Regions from separate parts of the Pseudocitrobacter corydidari genome, predicted to be linked through region 3. Evidence: riboswitches for the same ligand, from Rfam matches in the RefSeq annotation. Region 3 holds a riboswitch; each other region holds the start of a gene.
What was found. A riboswitch is a leader RNA that binds a small molecule or an ion and turns the genes downstream of it on or off. The one in region 3 is predicted to bind thiamine pyrophosphate.

Region 1 (10,263 bases), 1.7 Mb from region 3:
CGCCTCCCTTACAACCGAAGGCGCAACCGATTTAATACCGCTGCCCACGGCCTGCATTCCTGAGCCAACAATATTCAGCGCACCGGTTGTCGCGCTATTCGCTAACATCAGTAAGAAAGTTGTACAAATTAAGGTATTGACGCCAAACACAAGCACGCCATGCAGCGAGCCGTGACGATAAGCGAGCCAGCCACCAACAAAACCGCCTACTGCTGCGGAAATTATCATGCTAATTCCCGTCCATATCGCGGCTCCGGTAGCCAGCCCATCCAGTGGATTCTCTTCCTGAAGCGGGTCAACCGTGGTGGCGCCAATTGCTGAACCTAAAATAATAAGAAGTAAATAAATCACAATGGAGATAACAACACCGGCGAACACGGCACTCCAGGAGATTTTCTTGAAAACAGATGTATTCACCGTCGGATAAAGAGGATCGTATTGCCTCTCTTCAATATGTTGATAATTAGCCATTTCAATCTCCACTATTTGTTAACTTAGATACATTCAGGTCATGACTTATAAAACCAACGTTCTATTTAAGCGTAGTATTAATTGAAATAATTGAATGCATATTTGAACTAAACCGGATGGCATCGACCAGTACACGTCTTTAAATAGGAATTTTCAACCAAAATGGTAATAATTGTGTGGTTATTTGTACTTAAACTAAAAGAACCAAAAAAAAAGCCTCTGGGTAAACAGAGGCTTTATATTTTCTTTCGAAGATTAACGACTTAACAACGTCTCAGCCGTATCTTTCACGCTCGCCAGCAGAACTTTTACATCCTCCAGGCAAACGGTCGGGTTCAGCAGCGTCAGTTTCAGGCACGTCACACCGTCAGCTTCCGTAACGCCCACGTTAGCCGCGCCAGATGCCAGCAGCACGTCGCCGATACGCTGGTTGAGCAAAGCAACAAATGCAGCATCGCCCGATTCCGGACGGAAGCGGAACAACACGCTTGCCAGCTGTGGCTGCATTACCAGTTCCAGGTGCGGCTGCGCGGAAACAAATTCCGCAACCTGCTGCGCCAGGGTTACACCGTTATCAATGATTTCGGCGTACTGCTTTTTACCCAGCGCTTCAAGGCCCATCCACAGTTTCAACGCATCAAAACGACGGGTGGTTTGCAGTGATTTGGACACCAGGTTCGGCACGCCATGCTCTTCATCGAAATCAGAGTTCAGGTACGCCGCCTGGTAACGCATCAGTTCATAATGACGCGCATCCTTCAGCAGGAACGCGCCGCAGCTGATGGTCTGGAAGAACTGCTTGTGGAAATCCAGCGTAACGGAGTCTGCGGATTCCAGGCCATTCAGGTAGTGACGATACTTCTCAGAAAGCAGCAGCGCCCCGCCCCATGCGGCATCCACGTGGACCCAGATCTTTTCGGCTGCGGCCAGTTCCGTTATCTCGACCAGCGGATCGATAGCACCGGCGTCGGTGGTTCCCGCCGTAGCGACAATCGCCAACACCTGCTCGCCGTTGGCTTTCGCCTGCGCCAGTTTGGCTTTCAGGTCGGCCATGTCCATGCGAGAAAATGCGTCGGTTTTCACCTGAGTTACAGAGCGATAGCCCAGGCCCATCAGTGCCATATTCTTCTGCACAGAGAAGTGTGCGCTTTCAGAGCAGAACACTTTGATTTTGCTGAGATCGCCGGTCAAACCATTCTGCTGAATGGAATGCCCCTGGCGAGCAAAGAAAGCATCGCGCGCCAGCATCAGCCCCATCAGGTTGCTCTGGGTGCCGCCGCTGGTGAATACGCCAGCATCGCCAGCCGGATAACCTACCTGCTCGCGCAGCCATTCGATCAGCTTCATCTCGATGATGGTGGCTGACGGGCTTTGATCCCAGGAGTCCATGCTCTGGTTTGTGGCGTTGATCAGCACTTCTGCAGCCTGGCTGATTACCAGGCTCGGGCAGTGCAGATGCGCCACACACTGGGCGTGGTGCACAGAAAGACTGTCTTTAAGGAAGTACTCAACTGCACGCGCAATAGTGGCCTGGTTACCCAGGCCCTCTGCGGTGAAGTTCAGATGAATACGCTCGCGCAGCTGATCGACGGTTTTACCCTGATACATCTCAGGCTGTTTTAACCATTCAACAACCGCTTTGCTGCTTTGCTCGATGGCGTCCTGGTAAGCGGCAATACTTTGCGCCGAACCGGACAGAATCGGGTTATTCTCTGACACGTTCATTAACTCCGATTAAACCGGCTTCACGCCAGCGCCCAGCAAGGCGTTTTCAAATTTATCGAGGAAAATTTCCAGCTCAGCATTGGTGATCAGCAGAGACGGCAGCAGACGCAGTACGCAACCGTTACGACCGCCACGCTCCAGAATCAGACCGGACTCAAAGCATTTTTTCTGCAACAGCGCGGAAAGCTCGCCATCCGCCGGGTAGCAACCCATGTGATCTTTCGCTTCGTTCGGCTTCACGATTTCCAGGCCGATCATCAGACCCAGACCGCGAACGTGACCGATTACCGGATAACGTTTTTGCAGTTCAGCCAGTTTGCCTTTCAGCCACTCGCCCTGGGCGGCGACTTTGTCAGCAATGTTGTCGTCTTTCAGGATCTTCAGCGTGGTCAGGCCCGTGGCCATTGCCAGCTGGTTACCACGGAAGGTACCCGTGTGGTGGCCCGGTGCCCAGGCGTCGAACTGTTTCTTAATACCCAGCACAGCCAGCGGCAGACCGCCACCGACAGCTTTAGACATCACGATGATGTCTGGCTCAATACCCGCATGTTCGAAGGCGAACAGTTTACCGGTACGTGCAAAGCCCGCCTGTACTTCATCGATAATCAGCAGAATGCCGTGTTCCTGGGTAACTTTACGAATGCGTTGCAGCCACTCGACCGGAGCCGGGTTAACACCACCCTCGCCCTGTACCGCTTCGAGGATCACCGCAGCCGGTTTACGCACGCCGCTTTCCACGTCGTTAATCAGGTTTTCGAAGTAGTACGTCAACGCTTTAACACCCGCGTCACCGCCAATGCCCAGCGGGCAGCGGTACTGATGCGGATACGGCATGAACTGCACTTCCGGCATCATGTTGGAAACGGCTTCTTTCGGTGACAGGTTACCGGTGACGGAAAGCGCGCCATGCGTCATCCCGTGGTAGCCGCCAGAGAAGCTGATAATGCTGGAACGACCGGTCACTTTTTTCGCCAGCTTGAGCGCAGCTTCTACGGCGTCAGCGCCGGATGGGCCGGTAAATTGCAGGCAGTACTCTTTGCCCTGACCCGGCAATAAAGAGAGTAAATAAGATGAAAATTCATCTTTTAAAGGTGTGGTAAGGTCAAGCGTATGTAACGGTAAGCCGCTGCTGATGACACTTTGAATGCTTTGAAGCACGTCAGGATGATTATGACCCAGCGCCAGGGTGCCAGCGCCTGCCAGACAATCAAGATATTGATTATTTTCAACGTCGGTGATCCAAACGCCCTGCGCTTTGGCAATCGCCAGCGGCAGTTTACGTGGATAACTTCGAACATTGGATTCAAACTCAGCTTGTCTTGCTAAAAAGGTATCATTGCTTTGTGGTAATGAATTAGCACTTAAAGTATCAATACGGACTTTATCCGTCATCATATCACTCCCACAACCTCGGGTATTAATAACGCCGGGTTGAATTAAGGTTAAAGGGACTGCCTGTAAAAAAACGCGGCTAATATAAGTGGTTTTAGCGTAGGACTCAATCATTTATTTTAGCGATGTTTTCATTAGGATTTTTCCCTTCTGAATCAGTGTATAACGTAAGCTTCCGTTGTTCACATACTTTAAAATTCGTTACCATTTCAGGCAAAATGTAACTACAGGCCAGAATGCGTACAACGTCATGTAAACCATCAAATTGTCATGGCTTTATGCTTTCTTTACACACTTTTACTCTTATTAACGTCGGTGAATTGCTGATAAGGCATTCTTTTTGGCTAGTTTATCGATAAATATAATAAAAACGTCGACCCTAAAAGATAAATCACTTACTATGGCGCGCTTATTTGCACTACACGCTAATAAAAGAACTAATGCGCATCACACCGGTAACGCGTAAGAGGCATACACGTTATCGACAACGGGATGTTAATCCTGGGTTGTCACCAGAAATGTTCGCGGGCGGACATTTCGTAAGGCGAAGTCACTTCCCTTATGCCGAGAATGAAAATTTTCTAGCCATCTTTAATGGCGCCCTGATATGAGATTGTTATGACACGCATTTATCCACAATTCGTCGTTGCCAAATTTGGCGGTACCAGCGTTGCTGACTTTGACGCGATGAATCGCAGTGCCAGTATTGTTCTTGCAGATGAACAGGTACGCCTGGTCGTATTATCTGCCTCCGCCGGTGTCACTAATCTGTTAGTCGAGCTTTCTGAAGGGCTGGAAAGTGCCGACCGTATGGATAAAATCGATACCCTTCGCACCATCCAGTACAACATTATTTCCCGCCTGAAACAGCCAACGGTTATCAGCAAAGAAATAGACCAACTGCTTGAAAATATTGCTCGTCTTGCTGAAATCGCGCAGGCAACGCCATCGGCTGCATTAAGCGATGAATTGGTGAGCCACGGTGAACTGATGTCGAGCCTGCTGTTTGCCGAAGTGCTTCGTGAACGTGAGGCCCAGGCTGAATGGTTTGACGCGCGCAAAGTGATTCGCACCAATGACGTTTACGGTTGTGCAGAACCGGATCTCAGCCAGGTCGCCGAACAGGTGGAAATGCACCTGCGTCCGCGTATCGAACAGGCTATTGTGATCACCCAGGGCTTTATCGGTAGCGATTACGCCGGGCATACCACGACCCTGGGGCGCGGTGGCAGCGACTACACCGCATCCCTGCTGGGCGAAGCGTTACAGGCGACACGCGTCGATATCTGGACGGATGTTGCCGGTATCTATACTACCGACCCACGCGTTGTACCGCAGGCCCAGCGTATCGACCATATCTCGTTTGCTGAAGCCAGCGACATGGCCGCCTTTGGGGCAAAAGTGCTGCACCCGGCAACGTTGCTGCCCGCGATGCGCAAGAACATTCCGGTGTTTGTCGGTTGCAGTAAAAATACCGCTGCCGGCGGTACGCTGGTGCGTCGTGAAACAGAGAATCCGCCGCTTTATCGTGCGATTGCTGTTCGCCGTAAGCAAACCCTGTTAAGACTGCACAGTCTGCATACGCAGCCAGCCTATGCTTTCTTTGCTGAGATGTTTGCTATTCTGGCGCAGCATCAGGTGGATATTGATCTGGTGACCACTTCGGAAAGCAGCATTGCGCTGGCGCTCGATCCCACCTGCGCGACATCCGGGGAAGATCACACCTTAACCACCTCACTGCTGACCGCGCTCTCTTCCCACTGCCGGGTTGAGATTGAAACCGGGCTGGCGCTGGTCACCCTGATAGGTAATCAACTTCATCAGGGTACGGGGGTATGTCGTGATGCCTTCGCCGAACTGGACGAGCATGCGGTGCGTATGATTTGCCACGGTGCCTCTAATAATAATCTCAGCTTCCTGCTGCCGGGCGACGCTGCCGATAGCGCCGTCGTTGCATTACACCGCAGGCTGTTCGAGTAAGTGTATTCAGGGGCGTTTCACGCCCCTTTTCATTTCATTGCCGCAATGCCCGCTTTCTTGTACCCTTCCCGCTTCTTTGCGCACACTTTATCGGATATTCATGACCGCTCAACATTCGAAGGATCCTTTGCACGGCGTTACGCTGGAGATGCAAATTAATGCCCTGGTAGCCCGCTACGGTTGGGAAAAACTGGGTAAGCTGGTAAACATTAACTGTTTTAAGAATGACCCTAGCGTTAAATCCAGCCTCAAGTTTTTACGCCGCACGCCGTGGGCGCGAGCGGAAGTTGAAGCGCTCTATCTTGATTCCCTCGAAGACAATGAACCTCAGGACGGCGGATTTAACCCGTGGTTGCAGGGGCGAGACGATAAGATCTGATTCCCTTCCCCTGCAAATCGTAAGAGAATATCGCCTCTCAAGGGACTAGTAGAAAACGGGCGTTTATGATCATCTCTTTGCGGGGCGTCTCCCCGGTCACTCAGGTTAAAAAACTAGGCACGCTGGTTGCCGCGGCATTACTTGTTGTCAGTTGTTCGTCTAAGCCACCGAGTTCACTTGTTACATCACCAGGCAACACATCAAAGCCCACCGGTAAAACGCAGCAGAGTAATGAACCGATGCGCGGTATCTGGCTGGCCACGGTCTCGCGGCTCGACTGGCCGCCGGTTAATTCGGTCAATATCAGCAGCCCCGCCATTCGCATCAATAAACAGAAAGACGCGCTGACGGCAAAGCTCGATAACCTGAAACAGCTCGGTATCAATACCGTATTTTTCCAGGTAAAACCCGATGGCACCGCCCTGTGGGATTCAAAAATTTTGCCGTGGTCCGATACCTTAACCGGCAAGATTGGCGAGAACCCTGGGTACGATCCGTTGCAGTTTATGCTGGATGAAGCCCATAAACGCGGCATGAAAGTACATGCCTGGTTCAACCCGTACCGGGTAACAACCAACACCAAACCCACAACGGTGGCCGAACTTAATCGCACGCTCTCACAGCAACCTGCCAGTATTTTTGTCCTGCATCGCGACTGGATCCGCACATCAAGCGATCGTTTCGTCCTTGACCCTGGTATCCCGGAAGCTCGCGACTGGATAACCAGTATTGTGGCGGAAGTGGTGGCAAAATATCCGGTCGATGGTGTGCAGTTTGACGACTACTTCTATACCGAAACGCCCGGTTCGACGCTTAACGATAACCAGACCTGGCGACAATACGGCCAACAATATGCGTCAAAAGCCGACTGGCGACGCCATAATACGCAGCTGCTTATCGAGCAGGTTTCACGCACCATCAAACAGCTTAAACCCGACGTCGAGTTTGGCGTAAGCCCGGCGGGCGTCTGGCGTAACCGCTCGCACGATCCTTTAGGGTCGGATACGCGCGGTGCGGCCGCCTACGATGAGTCTTATGCCGATACCCGCCTTTGGGTGCAGCAAGGCTTGCTGGACTACATTGCTCCGCAGCTCTACTGGCCGTTTGCCCGCGATGCGGCGCGTTATGATGTGCTGGCAAAATGGTGGGCGGATGTGGTGAAACCGACCAAAACGCGTCTGTATATTGGCGTGGCGCTGTATAAAGTGGGCGAACCATCGAAAAAGGAACCTGACTGGGCGGTGAATGGCGGCGTACCAGAGCTGAGTAAGCAGATCGATCTCAATGAATCTATACCGGAAATCAACGGGACGATTCTGTTCCGGGAAGATAACCTCAACCAACCGCAAACTCGCCAGGCGGTGAATTATCTGAAAACTCGCTGGGGCCATTAATCCTGCCTTTTGTGCGCTACGCAAATCCGGCGTAGCGCACCTCATCTGCTATGCTTACCCTGACATTCTTTACTGGAGAACGGATATGGGACTGTTTAACTTCGTGAAAGAAGCAGGTGAAAAACTGTGGGACAAACTGACGGATTCGCATCAGGACCAGGGCGAAAAAATCACCGAGCATTTAAAGAAACTCAATATTCCCGGTGCGGATAAAGTTCAGGTGACGGTCGTCGACGGGAAAGCCAGCGTCACTGGTGACGGGCTAACCCAGGAAGAGAAAGAGAAAATTCAGGTCGCCGTCGGTAACGTTGCCGGAGTCAGTGAAGTTGAGAATAACATTACCGCTGCCGATAGCGCGGATGAAGCCACCTACTACACCGTGAAATCCGGCGATACGCTGAGCGCTATCTCCAAAAACGTTTACGGCAACGCCAATCTGTACAACAAAATCTTTGAAGCCAACCGTCCGATGCTTTCTCACCCGGATAAAATTTATCCCGGCCAGACTTTACGTATTCCTAAAGCCTGATAGCAGCACGCTTGCCGGAAGTCATTCCGGTAAGCGTTCCCCCCTCGTTGTATTCACAGACAAAATATCGTATAAAACCTCCTGTCCGAGGGGTGTCCAGTAATGGGCTGAGATGGCGCAAGCCGAACCCTTAGAACCTGATCTGGGTCATGCCAGCGAAGGGACGGGTTAGCCATCTATTTACACAGCCAATTCCTGTTCTTCCCTCATTGCGCCCGGATCTCCACTTTATTCCTGGAGGTCCCATGTCTTTACCCCTGTTTGAAACTGGTCTTTACGGACGCCTTCGCACGCTTGCGGGTCACCACTGGCACGATTATGTCGCCCATGAATTTGTCCAGCAGTTGGGCGATGGTACCCTGCCTGAACCTGCGTTCCGCCGATATCTCACCCAGGATTACCTGTTTTTAGTTCACTTCGCCCGCGCCTACGCGCTGCTGGTGAGCAAACTGCAAAACCTGCCGGAGATGCGCGCGGCGACGGCATCACTGAACGCGATTCTTAACGAACTGCCGCTGCATATCAGCTACTGCCAGCAATGGGGATTAACGGAATCCGACGTTACGCAGGTGGAAGAAGCCGCCGAAACGGTGAACTACACCCGTTACGTGCTGGATGTGGGGCATTCTGGCGACGTGCTCGACCTGCTCACCGCCCTGATGCCATGCGTGGCGGGCTATGCGGAAATCGGTCTGTGTCTGCTCAACGATCCGGCGACCGTCTTTGAGGGTAATCCCTACGCCGCGTGGATCCGTAACTATGGCGATGAGGGCTATCTGGAAGGTGTGCAAGCCTCTTTGACGCTATTTGAAAATCTGGCGGCTCAGCGCGGTGGGGAAAGCCGTATCGCTGAGCTTTCGTCTATCTTCACCACCGCCACCCGGCTGGAAGGCGCGTTCTGGCAGATGGGGCTGAACGCGAAATCATGAAGGCAGTGAATGAATCCCCCGCGATCAGACTGACAGACCTTACGCTGCGTTATGGCAAAAAGACGATATTCGAGAACCTGAACGTGACTATCCCGGCAGGGCATTTCGTCTCCTTGCTGGGGGCCAGCGGTGCGGGTAAAACCAGCCTGCTGCGCATTGTTGCCGGGCTGGCAGCCCCCACATCGGGTAGCGTGACGGATGAACATGGTCGCCCGCTTGCAGGCCGAATCGCCTGGATGGGTCAGCGCGATCTGCTCTATCCGTGGTTAACCATTGAACAGAATGTTTGCCTGGGCGCGCGTTTACGCGGAGAAAAAGCCGATCGCCAATGGGCACAAGAGCTGCTTGAGCGTGTGGGGCTAAGCAGTTATGGCCGCGCCCTGCCGCAGACGTTATCCGGCGGGATGCGCCAGCGCGCCGCCATCGCCCGAACCCTCTACGAACAGCAGCCGATTGTCCTGATGGATGAGCCGTTTTCCGCGCTGGACGCGATTACCCGCGCCACGATTCAGGCGCTGGCGGCGGAATTGCTGGCTGATCGTACCGTGTTACTGATCACACACGACCCCGTAGAGGCCTGCCGCCTGAGTCATCACATTCTGGTTCTGGCGAAACATCCTGGCGGTATCGATGACTCCCACGTTATGGCTGGCCTACCTCCACGCGAGCTTGACGATCCGCTGGTTATCCAGAGTCAACGTGAGCTTATGCAACAGCTCATTCGGGGGGCTCTGTGATTTTCTTATCACGTATCTGGCGCGGGCTGACGCTGTTTGCAGGCTTAGTGGGGTTATGGTGGCTGGCGACGCTCGGCTCTATTCCGGCATTCCTGCTGCCCTCACCCACGGCGGTAGTTCAGGCCCTGCACGATAATGGTCGTTACCTCGGCTGGCACACGTTGATTACCCTGGCGGAAATCGCCAGTGGGCTGGTGATTGGCGTACTGCTCGGGGCGATTCTGGCGCTGTGCATGGTCTTTTCTCTCCGTCTTCAGCGCTGGGTGATGCCGGTGGTATTAACCAGCCAGGCGATCCCGGTCTTCGCCCTCGCCCCGCTGCTGGTACTGTGGTTTGGTTTTGGCATGAGTGCCAAGGTCACCATGGCGGTGCTGATTATCTTCTTCCCGGTGACGTCGGCGCTGTTTGACGGTTTGCGCCGGGTGAGCGGTGATTATCTCGACCTGGCCCGCACCATGGGGGCATCACGCTGGACACTGCTTCGCCACGTTCAGTTGATGGCTGCCCTGCCTGCTTTTGGTTCCGGCCTGCGCATGGCGGCAGCCGTTGCGCCCATCGGCGCCATCATTGGCGAATGGGTTGGCTCGGCGGAAGGTTTGGGTTACGTGATGCTCAACGCCAACGCGCGCATGCAGAGTGATATCTGCTTCGCCGCCCTTCTGATACTCGTTTTGATGACCATCTCGCTGTGGATGATCATTGATGCCCTTTTACATCGCCTGATTTA
Region 2 (10,263 bases), 2.4 Mb from region 3:
CAGGATGGAACCGACTCCACCCGCCGCACCGACAATCAACAGCACGTCGCCTTCATTGCCGTTTTCCTGAATGCCTAAACGATCGAACAACAGTTCCCATGCGGTGATGGAGGTCAACGGCAGGGCGGCAGCAGAAACGTTATCCAGCGAGCGCGGTTTGAGGGCGACAATGCGCTCATCGACCAGCTGGAACTCGCTGTTGCTGCCTGGACGCGTTAACGCCCCCGCATACCAGACTTCGTCGCCAGCTTTAAACAGGGTCACGGCTTCACCAACGGATTTCACCACGCCTACGGCGTCCCAGCCCAGCACGCGCGGCGTATCCCCGCTAAAACCGGCGCGCACTTTGGTATCGACCGGGTTAACGGAGATGGCTTTCACTTCCACCAGTAAATCGTGGCCTGCCGCCACGGGAACGGGCAGGGTGATTTCTTCTAATGCTTCAATGTTGCCGTGCGCGCCAGCCGCCTGAGTAATCGCAATCGCTTTCATAACCACCTCTGTGATGTTGGGTAAACTCTAAGAATGATATTATCCGGTGATATTTGCCGGAAAAATCCATTCGCGGCGACAGGACTTATCGTTGAGGAGTGAAAATGCTCAGGCTGGAAGATTTAACCCTGTTCGTGCGTGCGGCGGCATTAAGCAGTTTCAGCGAAGCCGCGCGCGAGGCCGGTCTGCCGCCTGCTCAGGTGAGTTCCGCCATTAAGCGTCTTGAGACGGCGCTTAATATTCGCCTGTTCGCCCGCTCAACCCGCAGCCTGCGCTTGACGCCAGAGGGCGAAACCTGGCTGCCTTACGCCACGCAGATGCTGGAAACAATGCAGGCGGGCCTTCAGCAGATTCAAACGCCCGACGATGAGATTCGCGGTACGCTGCAAATTGCGGTGCCTTCTGATTTGGGACGAAATCTGCTGCTCGGTATTTTTCGCCAGTTCCGCCAGCGCCACCCGGCGCTTAAGTTGCGCATTCTGTTCTCGGACCAGGTGACCGATGTGTTTAAAGATCCGGTTGATGTCGCCTTTCGCTACGGCAGCAATGAGGATGCGTCATACGTCGCGCTGCCCATCGCACCGGATAATCGCCGCGTGCTGGTCGCTTCGCCGGACTGGATCGCCAAAAATGGCGAACCGGCAACGCCTGCCGATTTAGAAAAGTGTGATGCGCTGACCTATGTCCTGCGAGGTCGATTGTTCGATCGCTGGACGCTTACCGCCAGGGGGGAAACCCACGAGGTGCAGGTAAACGGCACAATTATCAGCGATGATGCAGAAGTGATTCGCCGACTGGCCATTGCCGGGGAAGGCATTGCCAATAAGTCGTGGCTCGACGTCAGTGAAGATGTCTTTCAGGGGCGATTGAAATTGCTGCTGCCGGACTACGAAGGCGACGGTGTGCCGCTGAATATGATTTGCCCGCATCGCAAGCAGCTCTCGCCTGCGGTGCGGTTATTGTATGAAGCAGTGAAAGAACGTTGTGAAGCGCTGGTGCAGCGCAGAGGCTAATTCCCCTGACGCTGAACAACGGAATTATAGTTAAAGCGTTGATAGTGATAATGGCTCACGCAGAATTCAAACGGCTGACCATCATTAAGATAGGTGACAGAGCGCGTCACGCTCACCGGTTCATTCGGTGTGAGTTTCAGCCAGGTTTGTGCGTCTGCATCGCTCGGCAGCGATGAAAACTGTGTGTGACTGCTGGCCGGGATCTTCTTCAGCGTTTTTTCCACATATTGATACACCGAACCCAGCGCGTCCTGACGGGTAAAGTCCGGCAGAATGCGCAGGGGGATCCAGGTCTCTTCAATCGAAAGCGGAAGTTCGTCAATGTAGCGCACACGACGAAAATGCCAGGCGAATTGATCGACGCTTATCGCCAGGTGAGCAGCGATATCGGCTGGCGGGTTGGCTGTTTCAAACGCCAGCAGAAGACTGCTGACGTTATGCCCCTGTGCGGCGTTAATGGTGCTGACGCCGAGGATAGGGGGATTTCTTTCCCCCGCCAGCGGCAATGGCTGCGGCGTGGCGGTTTTCACCACCGTTCCCAGCCCGCGCTGACGCGTAATAAAACCTTCATTGACCAGAATATCCAGCGCGTTGCTTAGCGTGATTTTACTACAGCTAAACTCCTCACAAAGCTGATGCCCGTAGGGGATCTTTTCACCCGGCAAATATAATTTATTCTTAATCCTTTCTCTGATTATATTTGAGATTTCAATATATCGGCGCAACGCATCTCTCCTTTTATGTCAGCGGCAGTATATCTCAGATGCTAAATTTTTATCCAGATCTCATTTATTTTAAAAGTAGTCTACTTTTAAAATAAAGACATTGACTTGACCCAAACCCGGCGACATTCTTGCTCCTGTCAGTTGTAATGAATAAACAAAATATTCATATAGATAATTAAACCCGCGTATTCATTGTTGTGATTTATTAAATCATTTACACAGGAACATGCCATGAAAGATATCTTATTGAAGAAAACACTTTCATTAGCTCAGTGGATGGGTTCTCAAATACATCTGCGCACCATGCGCGATGCATTCATAATGTTAATACCTTTTTTAGTGCTGTCCGGGATGATGATTCTGATTAATAACGTGGTGATTAATCCCGGCGGGATTTTGTCGGGAATCGTTGCTGATACCACGTTATCCTCCTGGCAAACGGTCGGTAATAAAGTGGTTAATGGAACCATGAATATCCTCGGCATGCTGATTGGACTGGTCTTCAGCTACAACCTGGCGCGCAACCGGCAGTTTGCTAACCCGCTGATGGCGGCGCTGGTTGCAGTCAGTTGTTTGTTCGTACTGATGCCGGTGCTGAACGCCTTTACACCCGAGGGCGCAACGGCAGACGTAATGATTAAAAGCGCGGCCCCTTACGCACTGCTGGGCACCAGCGGAACCTTCGTGGCGCTGGTCTGCGGCGGGCTGGCAACGGAATTATTCATCCGCATCAGTAAGAATAAGCGTCTGCAAATTCGAATAGAAGGCAACGTACCGCCTGCGGTCATTCAATCCTTTAACACACTGTTTGCGGTGATGATCACCGTGCTGCTGTTTGCGTTTGTCTCTTACCTGATGGTGGTTGTTGCCGGTGTGGAACTCCATGAGCTGATTAACATGGTGATTCAGAAACCGCTGCTGGGCCTGGCAACCAGCCTGCCGGCGTATATTCTTATCGATATCATCAACAACTTTGTTTTCTCTCTTGGCATCAACCCCGGCGGGATCACCGGTGCGATTCTGGAAGCGCCGATGTTAGTCGCGATGCAGCAAAACATGGACGCGTGGGCGGCAGGGCGAGAAATACCGAATATTATTGTGCGCCCCTTCAGCGATCTGTATGGCCGTATGGGGGGAACGGGGATCACGTTGTGTCTGATTATCGCCGTGTTTATTCGCAGCAAACGTAAAGAGCTGCGTTCATTTTCGCGGACGGTGATGCCAACCACGCTGTTCAATATTAATGAACCGGTTATTTTCGGCTTCCCGATTATTTTCAACCCCATTCTGATGATTCCCTTTACCTTTATTCCGTCTGTTTTATATGTCATCGCCTATTACGCGACGGCATGGGGCTGGGTATCAAAAATTGTCGTTTTCGTACCGTGGTCTGTTCCACCTTTAATTTCGGGTTATCTGGCAAGCGGTGGCGATTACCGTAACGTGATTTTGCAATTTATTCTTCTGATGCTGGGGGTATTACTCTACATGCCATTCCTGATGCTTTATGAAAAAGTCCTGAATGCACAGGATAACCCGGCGCATTAATAAACTGAAAACAAGGATGAATGATGAAAAGTATTCTGCTTATCTGTAATGAAGGTATGTCGACGGGCTATTTGTGCAACAAGATGAACGAAGTGGCACAAACAGACAATATTGATGCAAAAGCCTGGGCTATCCCTGAATCGGCGCTCGAAGGGCATTATCGCACGGCGGATGTGATTATGGTGGGTCCGCAAATTAGTTATCTGCTTGACTCCATTCGCCAGCGCGTCAATAACGAAATTCCTGTTGGGGCGATTAACCCGGTGGATTTCGGGCGAATTAACGCCAAAGCGGTGCTGGATCACGCGCTATCGCTCACTGACAAACAGGCGGCGTCATGAGCAATACGACTCTCTTAACGCGCATCACGGACGTGTCGCAAAAGATGGCGTCCGAGGTTCACCTGCGAAGCCTGCGCGACAGCTTTATTATCACCGTGCCGTTTTTGGTGCTGGCGGGTCTGTTCATTATGGTCAATTACGTTTTCCTTGACCCTAATAGCATGATAGGAAAGTGGTTTTCCAGCGAGGCGCTTCTGGCGGCCAGAAGTATCGGCGACCGTATTCTGAACGGAACGATGAGTATTCTGGCGCTGATGCTGGTGGTGCTTATCGCCTGGAGTATTGCCAGCAAGCGTAAATTCGCCGCGCCGATGATTCCGGCCATGGTTTCCCTGGCGGCATTTCTGGTGCTGATGCCGCAACAGGTGCTGTTAACGCCGGTTAACGGCACAACGGCGGTTGCCGTCAGCGGCGTGATATCGCTGGGGCTGACCAACGCGGGCGGCGTCTTTATGGCGATTTTAACCGCTATCGTCGCCACCGACCTTTTTCTGTGGGTGGCTAAAACCCGCTGGCTGCAAATCCGTATGGGGGATGAAGTGCCGCCGATGGTGACGCAGTCCTTCCAGTCGATGTTTTCGATAATACTGGTGGTGCTGGCCTTTGCGCTGCTGGCAGCGGGTGTTAAAGCTGGAACGGGAAAAGAGGTGCACGAGATTATTCAGGCATTGATTCAGGCGCCGCTGGTGCATCTCACCACCAATTTGCCGGGTTTTCTGGTGCTGACGACGCTCACCAATTTCCTGTTCTCGCTCGGTATTCACCCGTCGGGCATTATTAACCCGATTCTGGAGCCGCCTCTGTTGGTCGCGATGCAGGAAAATATGGCCGCGTTTGCGCGTGGTGATATTCCGCCGCACATTATTGTGCTGCCGTTTCGCGATCTCTACGGCCATATGGGCGGCACGGGCACCACGCTTGCGCTGCTGCTGGCGATATTTCTGCGCAGTAAAGTCTCAAGCCATCAAAAGCTGGGGCGCACGGTACTGGCGCCGGGATTATTCAACATTAATGAGCCGGTTATTTTTGGTTTTCCGGTGTTGTATAACCCGCTGATCATGATCCCTTTTATCATCTATCCGCAAATTAACTTTGTGATCGCGTATTTCGCCACGCAGTTGGGCATGGTCTCTAAAATAGTGGCCTTCGTGCCGTGGTCGGTACCGCCGTTGCTCTCCGGCTGGTTAGGTTCCGGCGGCGATTTCCGCAACGTTATTTTACAGGTCGCTTTACTGGCGCTGGGCGTGGTGATTTATCTGCCGTTTCTGATGGCCTATGAAAAAACGATTGTTGAAGCCAAAGTTAAAACGCTGGTCGATTCATTATCCACTGAACAAGCCACACCCGCAGAGGATGCCCGCGAATTAAGCGTACTGAGCAATAAAACCATTATTCTGACCTGCAATGAAGGGATGTCCACCTCAATCATGGCGAACAAAATGCGCAAATATGCCGAAGAGTGTGGCTATGCGCTCAACGTGTACGCCATCAATATTGGCCGCATAGAAGAGGAGTATCAGAATGCCGATCTCATTCTGCTCGGCCCGCAGGTGGTGTATATGCAGGAATCCATTATGAAGAACATCGACAACGCCTGCCCGGTGGTGGCGATAAATGCAGAGTACTTCAGCAAGCTGGATGGTAAATCCGCCATCGAAGACGCTGTTGTCATTTTGAATAACAGAACACAGCATTAACAGGAGGTTAATTGTGATTAATAGCGCCTTTATTGGCTTTGGAAAAAGCGCAACCCGTTATCATCTGCCCTATGTGCTGGTACGCAAGGACAAGTTTAACGTCAGCAGAATATTTGACCGCGTCCGGGTACCCGCGCGCGAACAGCAGTCTGAATATGCCGGTATTCAGTTTACCTCACAGGTTGAAGATATTTTAAACGACCCAACCATTTCCCTGGTGACGGTGTGTACGCACCCGGATAGCCATTTTTACTATGCCAAACTCTGTCTTGAGCATGGTAAAAATGTGCTGGTCGAAAAGCCGTTTACCACCACGCTTGATGAAGCGAAGATACTCTTCGCCCTGGCGCGTGAAAAAGGGCTACTGGTAACGCCTTTCCAGAATCGTCGTTTTGATAGCTGTTTCCTGACCATGAAGCAGGTGATTGAAAGCGGCAAGCTTGGCAAAATTGTGGAGGTGGAGAGCCACTTCGACTATTTCCGCCCGCAGGCCGACCGCCAGCCGGGAGGGCATTTTGACGGCGCGTTTTATGGCCTTGGCGTACATACCCTGGATCAAATGCTTGCATTATTTGGCCGCCCGCAGCAGGTTTATTATCATCTGCGCCATTTGCGCCAGCCGGATAACCCGGATGACACGTTCGAAGCGCAGCTTATTTATGGCGATATGAAAGCCATTATTAAAACCAGCCATCTGGTGAAAAAACCGTATCCTAAATTCCTGGTCCACGGTACGCGTGGAACTTTTATTCGCGATGAAATAGACCAGCAGGAAACCAGCCTGAAAGCCAACATTATGCCGGATAATCCCTTATTCGCCGCAGATGAACATCCTGGCGTACTTGACTATATCGACGAGCAGGGCAACAGCCAGCAAGCGTTTATTCCGGCGGTTAAAGGTGACTATGGTCGGGTCTATGACGCGCTGTATGAAACATTAACCACTGGATGCGCAAACTACGTCAGCGAGCTGGAAGCGCTGACTAATCTGGAGATTCTGGAACGCGCGTTCCAGCAGCCATCGCCGTCACTGATCGCGTTATCTTAAGGAGAATATATGCAACGGATTTTAAATTGCCGCACCCATGATTTTGCCAAACCGGCTGCTGCAAGCGAGCTGGTGCAGGCCATTGTCGCTTCTGAAGGACGCGTGATTATGGCGGAAGTCGCGGCAGGGGCGAGCCCGCTGTACGGCGAAGTGACCAATGGCGAGCTGCTTTGCGCGTTTGGCTGCGATCTGCTGCTGGTAAAAGGAATGAATTGCCGCACTCAGGCGATTCAGGGATGTGAAAACCTTGCCCACTTTAAGGCGCTGACGGGGCGACTGATTGGCGTCAGCATGGAAGTGCTGGCAGATCCGTCGCTGGACGATCCTCGCGCCTGTAACCTGAATAATCTTGCGCTGCTGCAGGAGGCAGATTTTTACTGCCTGACGGCGTATGACAAACCGGGCGTCACCACTGAGCGCGTCATTGACGCACTGCGCCAGATTCGCGCGATGACCGATAAAATGATCCTGGTGGCGAAGTTTTATGCGTCTGGCCTTGCCGAACCGCAGGAGTACGCCCGCTATGTTCTGGAAGGTGCCGATGGCGTGATGATTCCCGCGCCAGCCAGCTGTCGCGGCGCCTCAGAAGAGAAGGTGGCCTGTGCGCTGGCGGCGGTTCAGGCCGTCGGTGGCGTGGGTATCACCACGCTCAGCAGCAGCCAGGAGGGCGCTGACGAAGACACGGTGCGGCAAATTGCGCTGGCCAGTAAACGCTGCGGCGCCGATATGTATAACTTCGGCGATGCGGGCGTTGCCGGGATGGCTGACCCGCAGGCGCTATATGCGTTTTCGATGGCCGTTCGCGGTCGCCGCCACACCTGGGTGAGAATGGCGGCGTCACTGGCGCGCTAAACCAGCGTCATTAAAAAGAACCCGGCGGCGGTCATCAGGAGCGATCCCACCACGTGAGTCATCACCGAAATCATCGCCCACAGATAGTTGCCGTTTTGCAGAAGGGTGACGATCTCCGCCGAAAAAGTGGAAAAGGTCGTCATCCCGCCGCAAAGTCCAGTGGTAATCAGTAACTTCCATGCCGGGTCCAGTTGCGGCTGGCGCAAAAAGAACGCCAGCGCCGCGCCAATAATAAAACCACCGACCAGATTAACTACCAGCGTTCCCGGTGGCAGGCTGGGGAAAAGGCTGTTCAGTTTCATCGACAGCCACCAACGAATCACACACCCGGTAGAGCCGCCAATAATAACGGCCAGTAATGAACGATACATCACGCGCGTAAATCCTTATGCTAAATGTTTGATCAGCACATCCACCGTCAGATGGTTGATGTACTCAAGGGAGTGGGAGGCGAGCACGCCCAGCAGGCGATTGTGATGCCCGGCAATGACCAGGTCGATACGTCGGTCGCGAATGCAGGATTCGACATCTTCAAAGCGACGGGTGGTGACCAGCTCCAGCGTTTGTACCGGTAGGGAAACGGATTCTGCCAGCTCGCTCAACAGGGCTTTGGCCTGAATGACTTCCTGCGAAACCACATCATCCATCAGGCTGTCAGAGACATCATTGAGGGCACGATAATCGGTGCTGATATGCGCGATGGTTATCGTCATCGCGTTCTCCTGCGCCATTTTTGCGGCGTGCTCAAGCAGGGGAATGCCATCAAGGCTGTTGTTAATCAGCACCAGCGCATGGTTGTAAACAGGCATAAAAAAACCTCGTCAGGTTGCGAGGTATGAGCGGGTCTTCAAATGACAGACAGCCTGACATACCTCCATGTTAAGAGGGTATACCAGGCGTCATCAGCCCCAGCGGGGCGGTTGGGAAAGGTGGAACGCCATCACCTTTGTGAATAATTTTGGACCGATGATAGGGGGAATGCAAATGATTTGTGCGGCTTGCTTCCGCCCGGTACTTGCCGTAACCTGCTGCGATACACGAATTCGTTGTATCAATGACTCGGGGTGCCCTTCCTTCGTGAAGGCTGAGAAAAACCCGTACCACCTGATCTGGATAATGCCAGCGTAGGGAAGTCAGAGACCGTCAGGTCATTGCTTCTGGACGTTCTGGCAGGAGCAAACCATGCAAGCAGAGCCGCTTAGCCGCGCGCAAATCGCGCATTCGTTACATCTTTTTCGTCATCACGCCCCCCTTGTTCACTGCATGACTAACGACGTCGTGCAGACCTTCACCGCCAACGTACTGCTGGCGCTCGGCGCATCCCCCGCGATGGTGATTGATGCGCAGGAAGCCGCGCAGTTCTCTGGCATTGCCGATGCGTTATTGATAAACGTCGGCACGCTCACGCAGCCGCGCGCGCAGGCGATGAAAGCCGCCGCGCTAAGTGCGAACGCCGCAGGTAAGCCCTGGACTCTCGACCCTGTCGCCGTGGGCGCATTAACGCTGCGCACCGAGTTTTGCCACGACCTGTTGACCTTAAAACCCGCCGCCATTCGGGGGAATGCCTCTGAAATTATGGCGCTGGCGGGAATGAGCGCGGGCGGGCGCGGCGTGGACACCACTGATACCGCCGCTGCAGCACTTCCGGCGGCACAGGCTCTGGCGCGTCAAATCAATACCGTTGTGGCGGTGACGGGCGAAGTGGATTACATCACCGATGGACAACGCGTTGTCGCGGTAACGGGCGGCGACCCGTTGATGACCCGCGTGGTGGGCACCGGCTGTGCATTGTCGGCGGTGGTTGCGGCAAGCTGTGCGCTGCCGGGCGACAGGCTGGATAACGTCGCTTCTGCCTGTGCCTTTATGAAACTGGCCGGTGGTCGTGCGGCGGTCGATAACGGACCGGGCAGTTTTGTCCCGGCATTTCTAGATGCACTGTATGTACTTGATGGGGAGGCTCTGGCATGAAACGGATTAACGCATTAACCATTGCCGGTACCGATCCAAGCGGTGGCGCGGGCATTCAGGCGGATCTGAAAACCTTCTCAGCACTGGGCGCATACGGCTGTTCGGTGATCACCGCGCTGGTGGCGCAAAACACCCATGGCGTGCAGTCGGTCTATCGTATTGAACCGGATTTTGTCGCCGCGCAGCTGGATTCCGTGTTTAACGATGTGCGCATCGATACCACCAAAATCGGGATGCTGGCGGAAACCGATATCGTTGAAGCCGTGGCCGAACGTTTGCAGCGCCATCGGGTGGAAAATGTGGTGCTGGATACGGTCATGCTGGCCAAAAGCGGTGATGCGCTGCTCTCGCCCGCAGCGGTAGAAACCCTGCGTCAACGCCTGCTGCCGCAGGTCTCGTTAATTACGCCGAATCTGCCGGAAGCGGCGGCATTGCTGGATGCGCCGCATGCGCGTAATGAGCGTGAAATGCTGGAACAGGGGCGCGCGCTGTTGGCGATGGGCTGCGGCGCGGTCCTCATGAAAGGCGGCCATCTGGATGACGCGGAAAGCCCCGACTGGCTGTTTACCCGCGATGGCG
Region 3 (10,263 bases):
TGCCTGGCTCCGGCCCGGTAAAAGCGCAGGCAGAAGCGGAAGGTCTGGATAAGATCTTTATCGAAGCCGGCTTTGAGTGGCGCTTACCGGGCTGCTCCATGTGCCTGGCGATGAACAACGATCGCCTGAACCCAGGTGAGCGTTGCGCATCCACCAGCAACCGTAACTTTGAAGGCCGTCAGGGCCGTGGTGGCCGCACGCATCTGGTCAGCCCGGCAATGGCAGCGGCAGCTGCCGTTAGCGGTCATTTCGCCGATATTCGCAGTCTGAAATAAGGAAACCATCATGGCAGAGAAATTTACCCAACATACCGGGCTGGTGGTTCCGCTGGACGCGGCGAACGTCGATACCGACGCCATCATTCCAAAACAGTTTTTACAGAAAGTGACTCGCACCGGTTTTGGCGCGCACCTGTTCAACGACTGGCGTTTTCTGGACGATAAAGGCGAGCAGCCAAACCCGGAATTCGTGCTGAACTTCCCGGTGTACAAAGGCGCGTCGATTCTGCTGGCTCGGGAAAACTTTGGCTGCGGCTCCTCGCGTGAACACGCGCCGTGGGCGCTGACCGATTACGGTTTTAAAGTGGTCATTGCCCCAAGCTTCGCTGATATCTTCTACGGCAACAGCTTCAACAACCAGCTGCTGCCGGTGACGCTCAGCGATGCGCAGGTTGATGAACTGTTCGCGCTGGTGCAGGCGAATCCGGGCATCACCTTTGAGGTGGATCTGGAAGCGCAGGTGGTGAAAGCAGGCGAGAAGTCTTATAGCTTTAAGATTGATGATTTCCGCCGCCACTGCATGTTGAACGGCCTGGACAGCATCGGCCTGACACTGCAACACGAAGACGCCATTTCGGCGTATGAGAATAAGCAGCCGGCGTTTATGCGCTAGTGCAGCTGCGCCGGATGGCGCTGCGCTTATCCGGCCTACGGGACGGAGCCGTTGGTTGCCGGATGGCGCTGCGCTTATTCGGCCTACGGAACGGAGCCGTTGGTTGCCGGATGGCGCTGCGCTTATCCGGCCTACGGGCATGAATCCTTTGTAGGCCGGATAAGGCGTAGCCGCCATCCGGCGGTTTGATGCGCAACGCCCTTAAACGTCTTTCACCCGGCTGGTCATAAACAGCGTCACCAGCGAAATCCCGGCAATCACCCAATACACCATCGCGTGACCATAGCTTTGCGCAATGGCCCCCTGAATCACCCCGGCCAGAATCACGCCCGTGGAAATACTGTTGGTAAACAACGTCGTTGCTGAGCCTGCACGCCCCGGCATTAAATCCTGGAACCACAGCATGCCGATCCCGGCAACAATGCCGATAAACACCGCGTTAAACAGTTGCAAAATCAGCAGCGCCGTTTCGCTGTGAAACAGAATTAAGCCAATATAAAACAGCACGCCAAACGCCACCGATGTCACCATCATACGACGCTTACCAAAGCGTTTGACGTAATACCCCGCGAGGATCATCGCCGGAATTTCCAGCCCGGCGGCGGTACCCATCAGGATCCCGGCCAGTTTATCCGGCAGGCCGAGATCGCTACTGATCCACAGCGGCATGTCGATGATATACATGGTGTTGCAGGTCCACATCAGCGTCGAGGCGATAAACAGCATCCGCACGTTAGGATCGTTCCAGCCGCTGATCTGAGTGATTTCAACGTCCGCCGCCTGCTCAATACGCGCCACCGAGGGCAGCATCAGCGCAATCATCGCCAGGCTGATGGCAAAAATTCCGGCGGCAATGGCGAACATCATCGTAAAGCCGTAATTAAGCGCCAGCATAAACGCCAGCGGCGGGCCAATGACCCACGCCAGCGAGAGCTGCGCACGCATCACCGAGCTGAACATCACCACTTCCCGCGCCGAGCTGTCGGCATATTCGCGGGCCAGCGCAAACAGCTGCGGCATCGCGGCGTTGGCGATCGACGCCAGCAAAACGCCGCAGGTGATCAGCGTTAAATAGTGGCGATTAAACGCGAACAGCAGCGCGTTACCCACCGCCATCAGGCAGCAGAACATGATGAGCTTGCGGCGATCGCCCTGGCTGTCGGAGCGTTTCGCCAGCCACAGGCTGACCAGAATCCCGGCGATGGCGTTGACCGTGTAAAACAGCCCAACCCAGAATGGCTGAGCGCCAACTTCCCGACTGAGAAACAGGCTCAGCGTCGGCGCCTGCAGCGCCCCCGCCACGCCCATCATAAACGCCACCAGCATAAAGGCCGCGTAGACACCGTTGAGACGTCGTCCCATCGTCATAATCCAGAGCATGAGAAATCCTTTAGCGCGCGAGAAATAAAAAAAGCCAGCAGATAATACCTGCTGGCAAATACTCAGTCACACATGATTTGGCGATTTAGTGTTCAGAGGTCGAGCGCGTAACCTCCCACTGCATCAGTTCTTCAAGCATTTTAAGGCGCATCCCTGCCAACTGGCGGGCCAGCCAGGAAACATGACGTGTTGCGTAAAAATAGCGCTGATAAAACTGACGTGTGGTTGACCTCTTCATGTTCACCTCCCCGCTTCATCGAGATTGATTATTGGCTTAATATAGGGATTAATAAATTGCTGAGTTTTTATCAGGAGTTCCTCTTTTATGCCTTCTGGTCGACTGCAACAACAATTCATCCGTTTGTGGCAATGCTGCGACGGCAAAGCGCAGGAAACGACGCTGAACGAACTGGCGGAGCTGCTGAGCTGCTCGCGTCGCCATATGCGAACCCTGTTAAACACCATGGAAGCGCGGGGCTGGCTAACCTGGGAAGCCGAGGCCGGGCGGGGTAAACGCTCGCGTTTAACCTTCCTCTATACCGGGCTGGCATTGCAGCAGCAGCGGGCGGAAGACCTGCTGGAGCAGGACAGAATTGACCAACTGGTGCAGCTGGTTGGCGACAAATCGACGGTGCGACAAATGCTGGTCTCCCACCTGGGACGCAGCTTTCGCCAGGGGAAGCACATTCTGCGCGTGCTCTACTACCGCCCGATGCAAAATCTGTTGCCCGGTACGGCGTTACGTCGATCAGAAACCCATATCGCGCGGCAAATTTTCAGCGCCCTGACGCGCATAAATGAGGAAAACGGGGAACTGGAAGCCGATATTGCGCACCACTGGAAGGAGATATCCCCTCTGCACTGGCGCTTTTATTTGCGCCCCGGCATTCATTTCCATCATGGTCGCGAGCTGGAGATGGAAGACATTATCCATTCGCTGGAACGCATTAACAGGCTGCCGCTCTATTCTCATATCACTCAAATAGTGTCACCGACCGCATGGACGCTGGATATCCATCTCTCCCACGCGGACCGCTGGCTACCGTGGCTGCTCGGTCATACTCCGGCAATGATCCTGCCGCACGAGTGGTCATCCATGCCGCATTTCTCCCGCCAGCCGGTAGGTACCGGCCCTTACGCGGTGGTGCGCAATAACCAGAACCAGCTCAAAATCCACGCTTTCGAAGAGTATTTCGGTTTTCGTGCATTAATAGATGAAGTGAATGTTTGGGTGTTACCCGACGTGGCGGAAGATCTCAGCTGTGGCCTGACGTTGCAGGGCACCACCCAGAGCGAACAGGCCGTCGAAAGTCGTCTTGAAGAGGGGTGCTACTATCTGCTGTTTGACGCCCGCTCGTCGCGCGGCGCCAATCACCACGTACGCCAGTGGCTAAGCCACGTGCTGGCCCCGGCGAATTTGCTCTATCACGCCAGCGAACAGTATCAGCAGTACTGGTTCCCGGCCTACGGCCTGCTGCCGCGCTGGCACCACGCGCACAGTAAAACCCACGAAAAACCCGCTGGGCTGGAGCGCATCACGATTGGTTTCTATCGCGACCACGTCGAACATAAAGTGATTGCCCGCATCATGGCGCAACTGCTGGCCGAACATCAGGTCACACTGGAGGTCAACGAAGTGGACTACGACGAATGGCACAGCGGCGAAGTGGTTAGCGATGTGTGGCTCAACAGCGCCAACTTCACGCTACCGTTAAACTTCTCCCTGTTCGCGCATCTTTGCGAAGTGCCGCTGCTTCAACACTGCATCGCCCGCGACTGGCAGGCAGATATCCGCCAGTGGCATGCGGGCGAGCTGGATCTCCCCACCTGGTGCAAGCAGTTGCTGGAGCAGCAGGCGATTGTGCCGCTCATCCACCACTGGCTGCGCATTCAGGGGCAACGCAGTATGCGCGGCGTGCGCATGAACACCCTCGGCTGGTTCGACTTTAAATCCGCGTGGTTCGCTCCGCCGGATCCATAGCGCTTTTGATTTATTCACGTAATCATTACAATAGCGAGCTACTCAACGGGGTGCAGAAGTCTGCTGAGATTAAACCCGTCGAACCTGATCCGGATAACGCCGGCGGAGGGATTTGAGGCCAACTCAAAATCCTTTGCCACCTGCTCACTGAGGTGCAAAGTGTTAAAAAAATGTCTGCCGCTGTTGGCGCTTCTCGCCCTGCCAGCTTTCGCCAAACCGGTACTCACGGTTTACACCTACGACTCCTTCGCCGCCGACTGGGGCCCAGGCCCGGTGGTGAAAAAAGCCTTTGAAGCCGACTGTGCCTGCGAGCTGAAATTCGTGGCGCTGGAAGATGGCGTATCACTGCTTAACCGCCTGCGCATGGAAGGGAAAAAGAGCAAAGCCGACGTGGTGCTGGGGCTGGATAACAATCTGCTGCAGGCCGCCAGCCAGACAAAATTGTTCGCCAAAAGCGGCATTCCGGCAAGCGCCGTTACCGTTCCCGGCGGCTGGAAAGATGACACCTTTGTTCCCTTCGATTACGGCTATTTCGCCTTCGTTTACGATAAAAACAAACTGAAGAACCCGCCGAAAAGCCTGAAAGAACTGGTCGAGAGCGACCAGAAATGGCGCGTGATTTATCAGGACCCGCGCACCAGCACGCCGGGCCTGGGCCTGCTGCTGTGGATGCAAAAAGTGTATGGCGACAAAACAGCTGAAGCCTGGCAGAAACTGGCGGCGAAAACCGTCACCGTGACCAAAGGCTGGAGCGAAGCGTATGGTTTATTCCTGAAAGGGGAAAGCGACCTGGTGCTGAGCTACACCACCTCTCCGGCGTATCACATTATCGAAGAGAAAAAAGAGAACTACGCCGCCGCCTCATTTGCCGAAGGGCACTACCTGCAGGTCGAAGTCGCCGCGCGTACCGCCGCCAGCAAACAGCCTGAGCTGGCCGAAAAATTCCTCAAGTTTATGGTTTCCCCGGCGTTCCAGCAGGCCATCCCGACGGGTAACTGGATGTATCCGGTGGCCGACGTGACGCTGCCAAAAGGCTTTGATTCACTCGTCAAACCGCAAACTGCGCTGGAATTTACCCCGCAGGACGTCGCTGCACAGCGTCAGAACTGGATTGCGACATGGCAACGCGCCGTCAGCCGTTAATTCCCGGCTGGATTTGGCCAGGAATGACGGCGGCGACGCTTATCGTCGCCGTGGCCCTGGCCGCCTTTCTGGCACTGTGGTTTAGCGCCCCGGAAGCCAGCTGGCAGACGCTGCTGGCAGATAGCTACCTCTGGCACGTCGTGCGTTTCTCCTTCTGGCAGGCGTTTCTCTCCGCGCTACTGTCGGTGGTGCCCGCTATTTTCCTCGCCCGCGCGCTCTATCGCCGCCGTTTCCCTGGCCGCGAAACGTTGCTGCGCCTGTGCGCCATGACGCTGATTTTGCCCGTGCTGGTCGCGGTATTCGGCATCCTCAGCGTCTACGGGCGTCAGGGCTGGCTGGCGCAGATATTCACATCACTCGGGCTGGAGTGGCATTTCTCGCCTTATGGATTGCAGGGCATCCTGCTGGCGCACGTCTTCTTCAACATGCCAATGGCGACCCGCCTGCTGCTTCAGGCGCTGGAACAAATTCCCGGCGAGCAGCGCCAGCTTGCCGCGCAGCTTGGTATGCGCGGATTTAACTTCTTTCGCTTCGTGGAATGGCCCTGGTTGCGTCGGCAAATTCTGCCCATCAGCACGCTGATCTTTATGCTCTGTTTTGCCAGCTTTGCCACCGTGCTATCGCTGGGCGGCGGGCCGAAAGCAACGACCATTGAACTGGCGATTTATCAGGCGCTTAATTTTGATTATGACCCGGCGCGAGCGGCGATGCTTGCGCTTATCCAGATGGCGTGCTGCCTGACGCTGGTGCTGGTTAGCCAGCGTCTGAGCAAGGCGATTGCCGTCGGTAATACGCAAATGCAGGGCTGGCGTGACCCGGACGATCGTCTGTACAACCGTCTTGGCGATGGCCTGCTGATCACGCTGGCCCTGTTATTGATGCTGCCGCCGCTGCTGGCGGTGCTGGTCGATGGCATCAACCCGGCAATGCTCAACGCCCTGCTACAGCCGCCGCTCTGGCAGGCGCTGTGGACCTCGCTGCGCATCGCCGTCGCCGCTGGCGTGCTCAGCGTGGTGCTGACCATGATGCTGCTGTGGAGCAGCCGCGAGCTACGCGCGCATAACGCGCCACTCGCCGGGCAGACGCTGGAACTGAGCGGCATGTTGATTCTTGCTATGCCGGGGATTGTGCTTGCGACCGGCTTTTTCCTGCTGCTGAACAACACCGTCGGTCTGCCCGATTCCGCCGATGGCATGGTGATTTTCGCCAATGCGCTGATGGCCATCCCCTACGCGTTGAAAGTACTGGAAACGCCGATGCGCGATATTACCGCGCGTTATACACCGCTGTGTGAGTCGCTGGGGCTGGCCGGTTTTAATCGCCTGAAGGTGGTGGAACTGCGCGCGCTAAAACGCCCATTGGCTCAGGCGCTGGCTTTCGCCTGCGTGCTCTCCATTGGCGATTTCGGCGTGGTGGCGCTGTTTGGCAATGACGATTTCCGCACGCTACCGTTTTATCTTTATCAGCAAATAGGCTCTTATCGCAGCCAGGATGGCGCGGTGACCGCCCTGCTTCTGCTGTTGCTCTGTTTCCTGCTTTTTACCGTGATTGAAAAACTACCGGGACGCCATGCTAAAACTCAATGATGTTACCTGGCTTTATCAGCATTTGCCGATGCGCTTTAGCCTCTCCGTGGCGCAGGGCGAAACCCTCGCTATTCTTGGGCCGAGCGGGGCGGGGAAAAGTACGCTGCTGAATTTGGTTGCCGGTTTTCTGACGCCCGCCAGCGGTGAAATTGTGATTAACAGCGAAACGCATACCCGCACGCCGCCCGCGCGTCGCCCGGTATCGATGCTGTTTCAGGAAAACAACTTGTTCAGCCACCTGAGCGTGCAGCAAAACATCGGGCTGGGGATGTCGCCTTCGCTGAAGCTGAACGACGCGCAAAAGCAGAAGTTGCAGGCAATCGCGCACCAGATGGGGCTTGAGTCCTTGCTGACGCGCCTGCCCGGTGAGCTTTCCGGCGGCCAGCGTCAACGCGTGGCGCTGGCGCGTTGTCTGGTGCGTCAGCAGCCGATTTTGCTGCTGGATGAACCTTTCTCCGCCCTCGACCCGGCACTACGCCAGGAGATGTTGCAACTGGTGAAAGCGGTATGTGAACGCGAGCAGATGACGCTGCTGATGGTGTCGCATAGCGTGGAAGATGCGGCGCGGATTGCGCCACGCGCGATAGTGGTCGCCGACGGGCGTATTGCGTGGGATGGCGAAACGACGGCGCTATTAAGCGGACACGCCAGCGCGTCGCACTTACTCGGCATCGCTGCGCCGGATGGCGCTTCGCTTATCCGGCCTACTCGTTAACATCCATTTTTGTACGCCGCCATCCGGCAAACTGCGCTAAAGCCCAACCACCTTACGCAAAATTTCGATGTAAACGGGCATCAACGGATGGCGGATTGCCGCCACCAGCGCCACGACGCCCACTCCGAGCATCAGCGGAGCCACCCACAGCAAACGCTGGCGCGGCAGGTAATCGGTCAGACGATCTTTCGCTGCTTTTCCGCTGCGCCATAAGCGCCAGCAAAGCCACGCGGCTACCCATAACAGCAGCGCCGTACCCAGCAGCAACCACTTAAAGCCACCGCTTTGCATATCATCAGGAATATCAATCGCGGCCCCCGCCAGAATCCCCGGCAGGAAGTAAATCGGCGGCCAGAGCAGGCAACCAATAATATTCGGCGGAATAAACTTTGCGACCGGCAGGTCGAGCATCCCGGCGACCATCGGTACCACCGGACGCGTTGGCCCGACAAAGCGCCCAACCAGAATGGTGAACATGCTGTGCTGGTGCAGCGCGTGCTCGGTTTTATCCAGCAGCGCCTTGTTCTTTTTCATAAACGACCAGCGGTGCAGCGGCTTTTTAAAGCGCCAGCCGAGCCAGAAGGAGATCCAGTCGCCCAGCAAACAGCCGACAATACCGACCAGCCACGCCTGCCAAAAATTAACCTCGCCGCTACCAATCAGTGCGCCCAGACCCGCCATCATCACCGTGCCCGGCAAAATCAGACCGACCAGCGCTAATGATTCCAGAAAAGCCACCAGCGCCACCGCGACAAGTGAATAGGTCGTGGACTGGGTAATAAAGTGTTCCAGCAGTGCTTGCATAGTGTGTCCGGTTTGAAAACGAATCGGGGATTCTGGTCATCACCCCGACTTTCGTCAAGCCATCAATTGTCTGAATAGTTTACTGTCAAAGACAATACTCCACACACCGCCTTTCCTTTTCTTTACTTTTTATTCACAACCTGCGCGGAATTCGCTCGGGCTGGCGCCGGTACATTTCTTAAAGACGCGAGAAAAATAGAGCTGATCTTCAAAACCGACGTTACGCCCCACGGTAGCAATCGGCATACGCGTAGTGCTGAGCAGCAATTTCGCCTGACTGATGCGTTGATCTTCGCGCCAGCTCAGCACGCTGACGCCAAGCTGCTGGCGAAACAGATGCGACAGCCGCGACGGTGACAGGCAAACATGTTGGGCAACGCTTGCGATATCGAAATGGCTATCGGCGAGGTGATCGCTGATGTACTGGCAGGCATCGCGTACCCGGTTATCCATCGGCGGATGCAGCGATTCATTGATGGCTTCCATGCGTCGCAGCAGTAGCTGTTCCAGCAGGTTGATCGCCAGCAGTTCTGAATAGCGCCCAACACCCTGCCCGGCATCAATAATTTGCCCAAACAGCGCGGAAATCGACGCCTGATGCGCTTCATCCGGGCGGAAAAAACCAGTTTGCGCATGAATGGTCGGCCAGTTCAGCCATTCATGCCAGTAGGCGCGAGGGCGGAAGTAAACCCACTGGTGATACCATTCGCTGGCGTCCGGATGACGCCCGTAGTGATGAATTTCGCCAGGCGGAAAGAGCAGCATATCGCCTTCGCGACAAATAAACTGTTGCCCCTGATTTTCAATTACGCCTTCCCCTTTCACCGTCAGGTTAAGAATAAACCCCTTCATGCCCAGCGGCCGGTCGATAAAGAAATCGAGATAGCCTCCGGCATCAATCGGTGTTAGCCCGGCGACCAGGTGCGCGTTAAAGGAGTAACCCGGCAGCAGGGGATCGTTTTGCAATTCAGGCATTTTCAGTCTGCTCTCCGCATGTTTTGAAGAAACCAATTATCCATATTCACGTTTTCACCCTTCCCGGCGACCTGTGCAAACCATCACCGCTCACGATAAACATTTAACCCCGCGACAAACCGCGATTTTGATAACAATTCCGCGAGACATACGGTTTCTGGCGTGTAACAGAAGTGTCTATAAAGACGGCAGAAAAGTCCACATTGAATATTTGCACAGCGTCACACTTTGGGATGTGACAGCAAAATTATCCATAAGATTAGCGGTTCCTGCCTGACGATTTTTCCGGGCGATCGCTAGTGTTAACCCATCCTGTTTTATTACGATGGAGTGACACGATGGCAATCGCAATTGGCCTCGATTTTGGCAGCGACTCGGTCCGCGCCCTGGCAGTGGAGTGCGCGAATGGCGAAGAGATCGCCACCAGCGTTGAATGGTATCCGCGCTGGCAGGAGGGCCGCTTCTGCGACGCCCCGAATAACCGTTTTCGCCACCACCCGCGCGACTACATTGAGTCGATGGAAGCGGCGCTAAAAAGCGTGCTGGCACAGCTCACCGACGCTCAACGGGCCGACGTGGTCGGGATTGGCGTTGACAGCACCGGTTCAACCCCTGCGCCGATTGACGCCGACGGCAACGTACTGGCGCTGCGCGACGAGTTCGCCGAAAACCCGAACGCCATGTTTGTGCTGTGGAAAGACCACACCGCCGTGGAAGAAGCCGAAGCCATCACTCGCCTGTGCCATCAGCCGGGCAAAGAAGACTACTCGCGCTACATTGGCGGCATT

Region 1: another riboswitch for thiamine pyrophosphate. It lies ahead of tenA (thiaminase II); the one in region 3 lies ahead of thiB (thiamine ABC transporter substrate binding subunit).
Region 2: another riboswitch for thiamine pyrophosphate. It lies ahead of thiM (hydroxyethylthiazole kinase); the one in region 3 lies ahead of thiB (thiamine ABC transporter substrate binding subunit).

What each region holds. Positions count from the first base shown of each region.
Region 1 is NZ_CP087880.1:1,346,142-1,356,404, forward strand. It holds gene G163CM_RS06190 (flagellar export protein FliJ) at 1-471, opposite strand, end outside; gene G163CM_RS06195 (pyridoxal phosphate-dependent decarboxylase family protein) at 727-2,190, opposite strand; gene G163CM_RS06200 (diaminobutyrate--2-oxoglutarate transaminase) at 2,206-3,591, opposite strand; gene lysC (lysine-sensitive aspartokinase 3) at 4,207-5,568, shown strand; gene G163CM_RS06210 (VF530 family protein) at 5,669-5,947, shown strand; gene G163CM_RS06215 (glycoside hydrolase family 10-like protein) at 6,013-7,341, shown strand; gene lysM (peptidoglycan-binding protein LysM) at 7,427-7,870, shown strand; TPP riboswitch at 7,949-8,051, shown strand; gene tenA (thiaminase II) at 8,116-8,799, shown strand; gene G163CM_RS06230 (ABC transporter ATP-binding protein) at 8,796-9,536, shown strand; gene G163CM_RS06235 (ABC transporter permease) at 9,533-10,263, shown strand, end outside.
Region 2 is NZ_CP087880.1:585,748-596,010, forward strand. It holds gene G163CM_RS02610 (zinc-binding alcohol dehydrogenase family protein) at 1-492, opposite strand, end outside; gene G163CM_RS02615 (LysR family transcriptional regulator) at 597-1,505, shown strand; gene G163CM_RS02620 (GntR family transcriptional regulator) at 1,502-2,230, opposite strand; gene G163CM_RS02625 (PTS sugar transporter subunit IIC) at 2,462-3,778, shown strand; gene G163CM_RS02630 (PTS sugar transporter subunit IIB) at 3,799-4,119, shown strand; gene G163CM_RS02635 (PTS transporter subunit EIIC) at 4,116-5,816, shown strand; gene G163CM_RS02640 (oxidoreductase) at 5,827-6,864, shown strand; gene G163CM_RS02645 (DUF7916 family protein) at 6,874-7,716, shown strand; gene crcB (fluoride efflux transporter CrcB) at 7,713-8,087, opposite strand; gene G163CM_RS02655 (universal stress protein) at 8,103-8,525, opposite strand; fluoride riboswitch at 8,603-8,670, opposite strand; TPP riboswitch at 8,767-8,864, shown strand; gene thiM (hydroxyethylthiazole kinase) at 8,899-9,684, shown strand; gene thiD (bifunctional hydroxymethylpyrimidine kinase/phosphomethylpyrimidine kinase) at 9,681-10,263, shown strand, end outside.
Region 3 is NZ_CP087880.1:3,031,824-3,042,086, forward strand. It holds gene leuC (3-isopropylmalate dehydratase large subunit) at 1-275, shown strand, start outside; gene leuD (3-isopropylmalate dehydratase small subunit) at 286-891, shown strand; gene G163CM_RS14150 (sugar efflux transporter) at 1,093-2,271, opposite strand; gene sgrT (glucose uptake inhibitor SgrT) at 2,357-2,509, opposite strand; gene sgrR (HTH-type transcriptional regulator SgrR) at 2,597-4,252, shown strand; TPP riboswitch at 4,289-4,381, shown strand; gene thiB (thiamine ABC transporter substrate binding subunit) at 4,412-5,395, shown strand; gene thiP (thiamine/thiamine pyrophosphate ABC transporter permease ThiP) at 5,371-6,981, shown strand; gene thiQ (thiamine ABC transporter ATP-binding protein ThiQ) at 6,965-7,696, shown strand; gene G163CM_RS14180 (DedA family protein) at 7,733-8,500, opposite strand; gene araC (arabinose operon transcriptional regulator AraC) at 8,630-9,475, opposite strand; gene araB (ribulokinase) at 9,814-10,263, shown strand, end outside.